Regions from separate parts of the Kribbella yunnanensis genome, predicted to be linked through region 2. Evidence: riboswitches for the same ligand, from Rfam matches in the RefSeq annotation. Region 2 holds a riboswitch; the other holds the start of a gene.
The links. A riboswitch is a leader RNA that binds a small molecule or an ion and turns the genes downstream of it on or off. The one in region 2 is predicted to bind cyclic di-AMP.

Region 1: linked by a shared signal. The riboswitch ahead of ABD231_RS18635 (C40 family peptidase) and the one ahead of ABD231_RS29530 (hypothetical protein) in region 2 are both predicted to bind cyclic di-AMP.

The regions. Positions count from the first base shown of each region.
Region 1 covers NZ_BAAANF010000013.1:159,332-163,738, reverse strand. Annotated here, with positions in the region: gene ABD231_RS18660 (TetR/AcrR family transcriptional regulator) at 1-68, shown strand, start outside; gene ABD231_RS18655 (GNAT family N-acetyltransferase) at 73-666, shown strand; gene ABD231_RS18650 (YegP family protein) at 718-903, shown strand; gene ABD231_RS18645 (YciI family protein) at 961-1,323, opposite strand; gene ABD231_RS18640 (pyridoxal-phosphate dependent enzyme) at 1,418-2,380, shown strand; cyclic di-AMP (ydaO/yuaA leader) riboswitch at 2,674-2,843, shown strand; gene ABD231_RS18635 (C40 family peptidase) at 2,843-3,676, shown strand; gene ABD231_RS18630 (response regulator) at 3,795-4,407, opposite strand, start outside.
Region 2 covers NZ_BAAANF010000019.1:136,508-140,914, forward strand. Annotated here, with positions in the region: gene ABD231_RS29520 (dihydrodipicolinate synthase family protein) at 1-557, shown strand, start outside; gene ABD231_RS29525 (hypothetical protein) at 917-1,114, shown strand; cyclic di-AMP (ydaO/yuaA leader) riboswitch at 1,336-1,529, shown strand; gene ABD231_RS29530 (hypothetical protein) at 1,529-2,440, shown strand; gene ABD231_RS29535 (NlpC/P60 family protein) at 2,588-3,070, shown strand; gene ABD231_RS29540 (ADP-dependent glucokinase/phosphofructokinase) at 3,080-4,285, opposite strand; gene ABD231_RS29545 (ketose-bisphosphate aldolase) at 4,287-4,407, opposite strand, start outside.

The DNA.
Region 1 (4,407 bases), on a different contig from region 2:
ACCGGTACTACGGTCTCGGGATCGACCTGGTTGTTGCCGGCATCTGCGGCGTACAGAACAAGGAGTAGCGCTTTGGCCCTCAGCGTCCTGACCTATCTGGAGATGCACAGCCCGGCTGAGCTCCAGCCGGCGAAAGAACAGCCAGTAGAGGTCAGAGCGGTCGAGGAGGTCTCACCGGAGTTCGCTCGCTACCTCTACACCGCAGTGGGCGGCCACTGGCACTGGATCGGCAAACTCGGCTGGAACTGGGACCAGTGGGTGGAGTGGCTGAGCAGGCCCGGTTTCGAGACCTACGTGCCCTGGGTCGGCGGAGTACCGGCCGGGTACGTCGCCCTGCGCGGAGTGGGCAGTGAAGTCGAGATCGAGAACTTCGGCCTGCTGCAGGGCTTCATCGGCCGCGGACTCGGCGGTCACCTGCTCACAGTCGGCATCCGACAGGCGTGGACGCTGGACGAGCGGCACGAGGACGTCGCCCCGATCACGCGCGTCTGGGTGAACACGAACACCCTGGACGGACCGGCCGCGCTGGCGAACTACCAGGCGCGCGGACTGTCGCCGTACCAGACAGTGGAGGAGGAGCGGCCGGACGCTGACGGTGCGGCCGCTGGACCGTGGCCCGGCTGGGACGGACCGCCCGGCGTGGTGCGGGAGGTACCGGCGGGCTGACGGCGCTACGCTCGCCAACGGAGTGATACCAATCCAGGTGGAGGTATACCGATGGCGGCGAAGTTCGAGCTCTACAAGGACAAGTCCGGCGAGTTCCGGTTCCGGCTGAAGGCCGGCAACGGCGAGGTCATCGCGACCAGCAGCGAAAGCTACGAGACCAAGGCCGGCGCACTGAACGGCATCGAGTCGATCAAGAAGAACGCGGCCGACGCGAACCTCGACGACCAGACCGACTGAAACGTCAAGAAAACAAGGGGGTTTCTCCACAGGCTGTGGAGAAACCCCCTGCTTGTTCTACAGGCCGACCTCGTGGATGACCGGCCGGACCTCGACACCGAGGCCCTCGATCCCGGCGTCCGGAATCATCGCGGCCAGCTCCTGCGCGCGCTCCAGACTGGCGACGTCGATCAGGTAGTAGCCGGCCAGGAATTCCTTGGCCTCCAGGAACGGTCCGTCGGTCACGGCCGGCACGCCGTCGCGGACCTTCACAACCGAGCTCTTGGCCGGCTCGGCCAGGGCGACCGTGCTGTGGAACTCGCCGGACTCCTGGATCGTCGCCATGAACTTCTCGTGCCCGGAGAAGATCGCCTGCTGCTCGGACTCGCTCAGCGCGGACAGCACGTCCGGATTGATGTTCAGGACCACTAGGTACTTCACGGGTGTCTCCTTCAGCTACGGACCCGGCCCGGGCCCTCTCGGTGATGAGTACGGAGCCGACCGCACCACTTTGACATCGCGATAGCGTCACCCCATGGCTGAGCTGAGTCTCACAGATGTCCAGGCCGCCGCGGGCCGGATCGCAGGCGTCGCACACCGTACGCCGGTGCTCACGTCCCGGACCCTGGATGAGCGGGCCGGGGCGCAGGTGTTCCTGAAGGCGGAGAACTTCCAGCGGATCGGGGCCTTCAAGTTCCGCGGCGCTTTCAACGCCATCAGCCGACTCTCGCCAGAAGAGCTGGCAAGAGGCGTCACCGCCTACTCATCGGGGAACCACGCCCAGGCGGTGGCTCTGGCGGCTCAACTCGTGGGCAGCAGGGCGGCGATCCTGATGCCGGCTGACGCGCCGCCGACGAAGGTCGCAGCCGCCAAGGGGTACGGCGCGGAGGTCGTCAGCTATGACCGCTATACGCAAGACCGGGCCGCCTTGGCCACGGAACTGGCCAAGGACCGCGGGATGACGCTGATCCCGCCGTACGACCACTACGACGTGATGGCCGGGCAGGGGACGGTTGCGCTCGAGCTGATCGAGGAAGTCGGCCAGCTCGGCGCGCTGCTGGTTCCGGTCGGCGGTGGCGGGCTGATGGCCGGCTGCGCGACCGCGGCCACGGCACTGTCACCGGGGATCCGGATGATCGGCGTCGAGCCGGCCGCCGGCGACGACCACGCCCGATCCCTGGCGGCCGGCGAGCGGGTGACGATCGACGTACCGCGGACGATTGCCGACGGTCAGGCGATCGCGACGCCGGGCGAGCTGACGTTCGCGATCAACCGGCGGTTGGTGGAGGCCTTCGCTCTCGTCACCGACGAGGAGATCCTGGCCGCGATGACGTTCGCGTTCGAACGGCTGAAGATCGTCCTCGATCCGAGTGGGGCGAGCGCGCTGGCGGCCTTACTGGCCGGGCGGATCCAGGGGCTGCCCGAGCGCGTCGGAGTGGTGCTGAGCGGCGGGAACGTCGGCCTCGATCGCCTCCAGGCACTGCTCGCACAAGGCTGAATTCGCAAGGAACTCAGCCGGACCTGAGTACGCACTGTGCTCGTTGTCACAGACAGCGACCGCAAAGTGTGACCCAGCTCACATCGAAGCCCTCATTTGGCGCCTCCGGCACGCTCAGACGCGCTCAGGACACCAGATGTTCACCAAGACTCATTGATCCGTCAGAGAGGCTCTGAGGGCCTTTTGAGAGGGTCTCTGTCGATCTGAGGGTTTGCGTCGTGATCGTTCTGTTATACAGTCGTCGGCGGTTCGGTAAACAACACGAACTGCACAGGTGTCACGCCGAGCTCTGCCAGGCACCTGCGCTCCCCTCGAACAACCAATGGCAGAGGTGGGGGACCCAGGAGGTTGGGGCCCGACCGTGAGTGGTCGGATCCCTGGGGTGAAGTCCACGGGAGTGGACCGGGCAAGATTTCCCAGCCCGAACCCGACAGCTAACTCCGTAGGCGTCGGGAGACAACCATGCCCGTCACTGCCCGACGGACGTCGCTTTCGCGCGCCGTCAGCCATACCGAGTCCGCCGCCATTCGGACTCTCCCGAAGCACCGCAAGCCTTCCCGGTCCGCAGCTCCGCGGGCCGCGGCCGCCGTACTGTCCGTGGGTCTCGCCGTCAGCGGCGGCGCCCTGGTCAGCATCGCCGCCGCTCCGACCACCGCCTCGGCCAAGGCCCTGAGCCCGGCCCAGGTCCGCGGTCACGCGACGATCAAGAGCCGCCCGCTGCTCCGCAAGGGTGACTCCGGCCCGACCGTGAAGTTCGTCCAGCGCGCCCTGCGGCTGGGTCCGGACGGCTACTTCGGCAACAGCACCGTGGTGGCCCTGAAGAAGTTCCAGCTGTCCTGGGGTATCAAGGTCAGCGGCACCACCGACCACGCGACCTGGGGTCGCCTCACCTGGGCCGCGAAGCACAAGGTGCTCTACGGCAACAAGGGTGGCGTCAAGGCCGACATGTTCCGGGCCAAGGTGCTCCGCGAGGCCGCGAAGCTCAAGGGCACGCCGTACCGCTACGGCGGCACGTCGAAGCGCGGCTTCGACTGCTCCGGCTACACCGGCTTCGTGTACCGCGCGGCCGGCAAGAAGATGCCGCGTACCTCGCGTCAGCAGTACGCCGCGACGAAGCACATCAGCCGCGCGGCCGCCAAGCCGGGTGACCTGGTCTTCTTCAAGAACGGTGGCGGCAGCGTCTACCACGTCGGCGTCTACGCCGGTGGCAACCTGCTCTGGCACGCGTCGAAGCCGGGGACCCGGATCGGCAAGGGCAAGATCTGGACCAAGAGCGTGGCCTTCGGCCGCGTCTGACCTGACTGTCAGGTCCTCCCCCGTCAGCGTGCCCTCCCCCCGGGCACTCTGACCCGAGACCGGCCGCGGGATCGTCGACCCCCACCCCTCCGACGATCCCCCGGCCGGTTTCTCTTTCTCAGTCGTCGGTGAGCAGACCGGCCTCGTAGGCGATGATCGCGGCCTGGACCCGGTTGGTCGCGGCCAGCTTCACCAGCAGCCGGGAGACGTGCGCCTTCACCGTGGCCTCGCTCATGAACAGCTTCTTGCCGATATCGGCGTTCGGCAGCCCGCTGCCGACCTCGACCAGCACCTCGCGCTCTCGCTCGGTGAGCTTGCTGACCCGCTCCTGCCCGACCCGGCGCCGATCGGCGCGGGAGTCCTTGGCGTAGTGGCCGATCAGCCGCCGGGTCACCGCCGGCGACAGCATCGCGTCCCCGGCCGCGACCACCTTGATCGCCTGCACCAGCTCGCGCGGCGGCGTGTCCTTCAGCAGGAACCCGCTCGCCCCCGCCTGCAGCGCCCGGAAAACATAGTCATCCAGATCGAACGTCGTCAGTACGACGACCTTCGGCGGATCCGGCAGCGCCTGAACCGCCCGAGTCGCGGCCAACCCGTCGAGCCGCGGCATCCGGATGTCCATCAGGACGACGTCCGGCCGGTGCTTGGTCACCATCGCGGCGGCGTCGGCGCCGTCGTCGGCCTCGGCCACCACCTCGAGCTCACCGTCGGACTCGAGGATCATCTTCAAC
Region 2 (4,407 bases):
TCGCAGCAGCCGCCGGACTACCCGTGTTCGCGTACGACCTCCCGGTCTCCGTCCACTCCAAGCTCGGCGCGGATCTAGTGCTGCAGTTCGCGGCGGACGGCGTACTGGCTGGTCTCAAGGACTCCAGCGGCGACGAGGCCGGCCTACGCAACGTCATCCTCGGCGCCCGCGACCGCGGCGACATCACCAACTTCAGCATCCTCACCGGCTCCGAACTAACCGTCGACAACGCCCTGCGAATGGGCGCCGACGGAGTAGTCCCAGGCCTAGGCAACGTAGACCCCCACGGCTACGTAAACCTCGTCAACCACGCCACCACCGGCAACTGGGACGACGCCCGCACCGAACAGGAACGCCTAATCCGCCTCTTCGACCTGATCCGAGTAGGCGACCCGACCCGCATGGGCGTCAGCTCCTCCGCCCTCGGAGCCTTCAAAGCAGCCCTACACCTCCGCGGCATCATCGAAACCGCCACCATGGCCCCACCCCAAATCCCCCTCAACCCCGACGAAATAGCCCAAGTCGAAAAGCACCTGGTGACCGCGAACCTGCTCTGACCGATACCTCGTCGATCTGTCGCCGTCATCTGGCGGGTCCGGGCACGCGGTCAGCTCTGAAAGGGTTTTGGGGGCTGCCCCCGGATGCCCCGAGCTCTGGCCTTCCCAACGATGCGGGTTCGTGGCAAGACTCGTCGTACGAACGCGACCGCGTCCGGAGTGCTCGCGCAGGTTCTGTGTGACTTGGGGACGGATTCGACCGTTGAGGCTTACGTTAGATTCGCGTAAAGGTGAAAGTGGTTGAAGATCATCACGTTAGGGACACTGTGCGGTCGGGTGCCTGTTGCTCAGGCTCGGCTCGTGCCAGGGTCGTGCCACGAGCAATCGCTGAGGGGAATGTTGTGGAGCCGCTAGGGGATATGTCCGGACCCGAACGAGCCGTCGCCGCGGCGCGAGACCCCGACGAATACTTCGCTCGGGTACGCGCTGAGAGCGAAGCGGCCGCGGCTGCCGACGTCCGCGAGCGAGAGCAGCGACGCGCCCTCGAGACAAGAGTGAAGCTCTTGCGTCTCATCGGCCTGCGCGGTCTGGCAGAACGGCTGGCCGGCAGGGCCTGAGAAGTCCGGCACCCCGACTGAATTCGCTGTTGGGATGACCGAATGTGCGCGAAGTGTCGGCGTGGCGAGAGGTTTCGGCCTGCGCCGGATTCCGCCAGCCGTGTCGACAAGCCTTGTAGACAAGGCGAAACGCCGACGCTGAGCGTGTCTCGCGACGTTGCGAGCCGTTCCGGCATCGCTCTGCTACTGTCGCCGACAGTCCCGTGAGCAACTGGACTGTTTGTGTGTCAACGCCGAACCCTGCCGGACACACGGACTCCCCTCGAAGGACTGTGGCAGGGGTGGGGGACCCAGGAGGTTGGAGTCTCGACTGTGAGTGGTTGGGACCCTTGGGGTGAAGTCCGCGGGAGCGGACCGGGTCTTGACTCTCAGCCCGAACCCGACAGCTAACTTCACAGGCGTTGGGAGTTGTGCATGCTCGAATTCAACGGGCGTCGCAGGTCGGAGGCCCCCGACGTGCGTCCCTGGTACCGCCGCCTGTCGTGGTGGCGGTTGTCGCTGTGGGGCGTGGTGATCGCGGCCGGGCTCGGGGCCTGGGCGCTGCAGGTCGACTACGGCGAGGTGCTGCCTGACCAAACCGGGTGGTGGATCTTCTCCGGCGACCGGAAGAAGATCATCCGGCTGATGGGGATGGTGTGTGCCGCGGTGATCGTCGCCATCCCGGCGTTCTTGGCCTGGGAGGCCGGCGTGCGGGCGAAGCGGGCAGGCGCCCGCGAGAAGGACGAGATCGCGTTTCGCGTGCAGACGGTCAACGGTGTCATCGCCCCGCTGGCGGAACACTTGGGAGCGCTCGCGCAGCTGGACCCCGGCGAGACCCTGCCGAGACAGCGACTCGCCGGCGCGGCGGAGACGGCCACCTTGGCTGGTCTCGCCAATCTGCATGGTGGAGCAGACGCCGGGGTGCGAGTGTGTCTGTACTTGGTCGAAGGCGACATCTCCGATCGTCGTCTGGTGTTCCGGCACCGCGCTGGTCGGGGTAATTCCAAGCCGATGCGCGCGGTGTACGAGGGCGACGGCGGCCGCGGCACGGAGACCTTCAACGCGCTGGATGCGCGGGAGCCCCGCACCTGGCGTTACGTCGAGGGAGAGACTCCGGCGGTCGGTTGGAACCCCCGCAAGAAGTACCGCTCGTTCATGGCGGTGCCGGTCGCGTCGGGTGACACGCTGTTCGGGATGATCTCCATCGATGCTGTGGATCCGGCGGCGTTCCACGTCGCGGTGGATCTGCCGACCATTCAGACCGTGGCGGGACTCTATGCTGCGTTCCTGGCCGGGATGTCTGCGCCCAAGGATCATCCGGATCAGTCCGGAGCAACCTTCATGTGACGGCGGGCAACGATCCGTAAATTGCCTACCTAACGCATCAGGTCTTCGTGAGTTTCTTCCGTTGCCTACTGCGACAACGCGGTCACGCTCTGCTTGCCTTGATGGAACAAGCCCTCCCGTCGCAGTTGAGAGTGAAAGGCAACCATCATGAGGTCAGCTTTTGTTCGCTCGTTCACGCGTCTGACCGCGACCGCCGCCGTGCTCGGCGGGCTGGTCGTTACTGTTCCGGCCACCGCGACAGCAACTCCCGCGCCGGCGCCGATCGCCAGTACGTCCATCGGCCCGCAGTCGCGGGCCGATGACGCGATCGCGTGGTTCAGGGCCCGCAACGGCTCCACGTCGTACCAGGGGTACTGCGAGAAGGCCGTCGAGAACGCGTATGGCCGGACCGGTATCTATGCGTCGGCGATCGCTAACTGGAACGACGCCGTACGGCGAGGCGCGGCGCACCGGGGTGACTTGAACCCGCCGAAGGGTGCGCTGGTCTTCTGGAACATCAGCTCCTACGGACATGTCGGCATCGCAACGGGTGACGGTAACTTCTGGGCGACCAGTGTCAACGGGAGGATCGGCAAGGCGAGCCTGCCGTACTTCAACAGCTACCTCGGCTGGGCGCAGCCGAACTTCTAAAGAACTTGCCTACCGCAACAATCGCGGCTCGGCGACGGCGGCGAGGAAGCCGCCGACGAAGGTGTCGCCGAGCCCGACGGTAGTGGGGTTCTCGATGTCGAGCACGAATCCGGGGACACAGCGGACCGCGGCGCCCATCCGCTCGTGGAGCGCCGCGGCGAAGGTGATGGACTCGGGCCATCGCGGTTGCGCGTGCAGGTGGTCGACGTCCGCCGCGGTGAAGTTGTCGCCGTGGCGGTAGCGGGCGGTGGCCATCACGGTGCCGGTGTCGAGAGCGTCGGCGTACTGGTCGGCGCGTTCGCCGAACGCCGCCACCCAGTACTTCGTGTGCACTACCAGCGTCGGTACGGCGATGAGTGCGTGCAGCGCCGTGAGCGCGTCGGCGACTTCGGTTGCGGAGAGAAGGTTCACCGGGTGCCCGATGAACGACTGCAGCTCGTCCTCGTTCAGCCCGTACACGTCGATCACCTCGAGCAAGGCGTCGCGGACGTGGCGGCTGAACGCGGGCTCGTGGAAGGCCGCGTCCTCGAAGTACGTCACCGCATCCGGCGGCAGTTGCCGCAGGTGCGATCGCAGTTCGGTGAGCCGCCGGTCGAGCTCCTCCTGGTCGCGCATGGCGTTGAAGCCCGAGATCAGGAACACCGACGCTTTGCTCAGTCGGTCGCCCAGTTCGTCGGCCAGCAGCATGGCGCCGTTGGCCGGGTCGTTGACGTAGATCAGCCGGTTCGGGTACGGCGCGGTGATGTCGAGATCGCCGGTCCGGATCCGCAGGCCCGCGTCGTACTGGACGATCAGGTGCGGGTAGAAGGTGTCCTCGACGCTGCTGGAGATGTACTCGGTGTCCGGCGACAGCAGTCCGCGCATGGTGTCGTTGATGCTGACCAGATGCAGCGTTGACGGCACGCCCAGCCGGCTCATCACGATCCCCGCCCGCACCGAGGTGCCGCCGAGGGCAACTCGATGCGGGAACCGGTTGGCGAAAGTCCCCAGTGCCGCGGCGGAGGCGACGTACTGCTCGCCTCCGCCGCCGCGAGCGACGTACTGGAGGATGGACACGACAAGGTCCCGCTCGCCGCCGACCGCGACCGGCGACGCCAGCTCCTCGGCGCTGATGTTGTAGTCGGCAACCAACTGTTCCAGTACGCCGGCGGTGAGCTTCAACTCGTAGTCGACGCAGCCGCCGAGGCCCAGCAGTACACGGGAGGCATCGGTCATATCAGTAGAGTGAACCCTTGCCGGTGGCACCGAACAGGTCGATCTTCTGGGCCGCGACGACCTTCATGGCGTCGATACAGGCCGGCTGAATCGCATTCGGTTCGCGCGTCTTCGGATCGTTG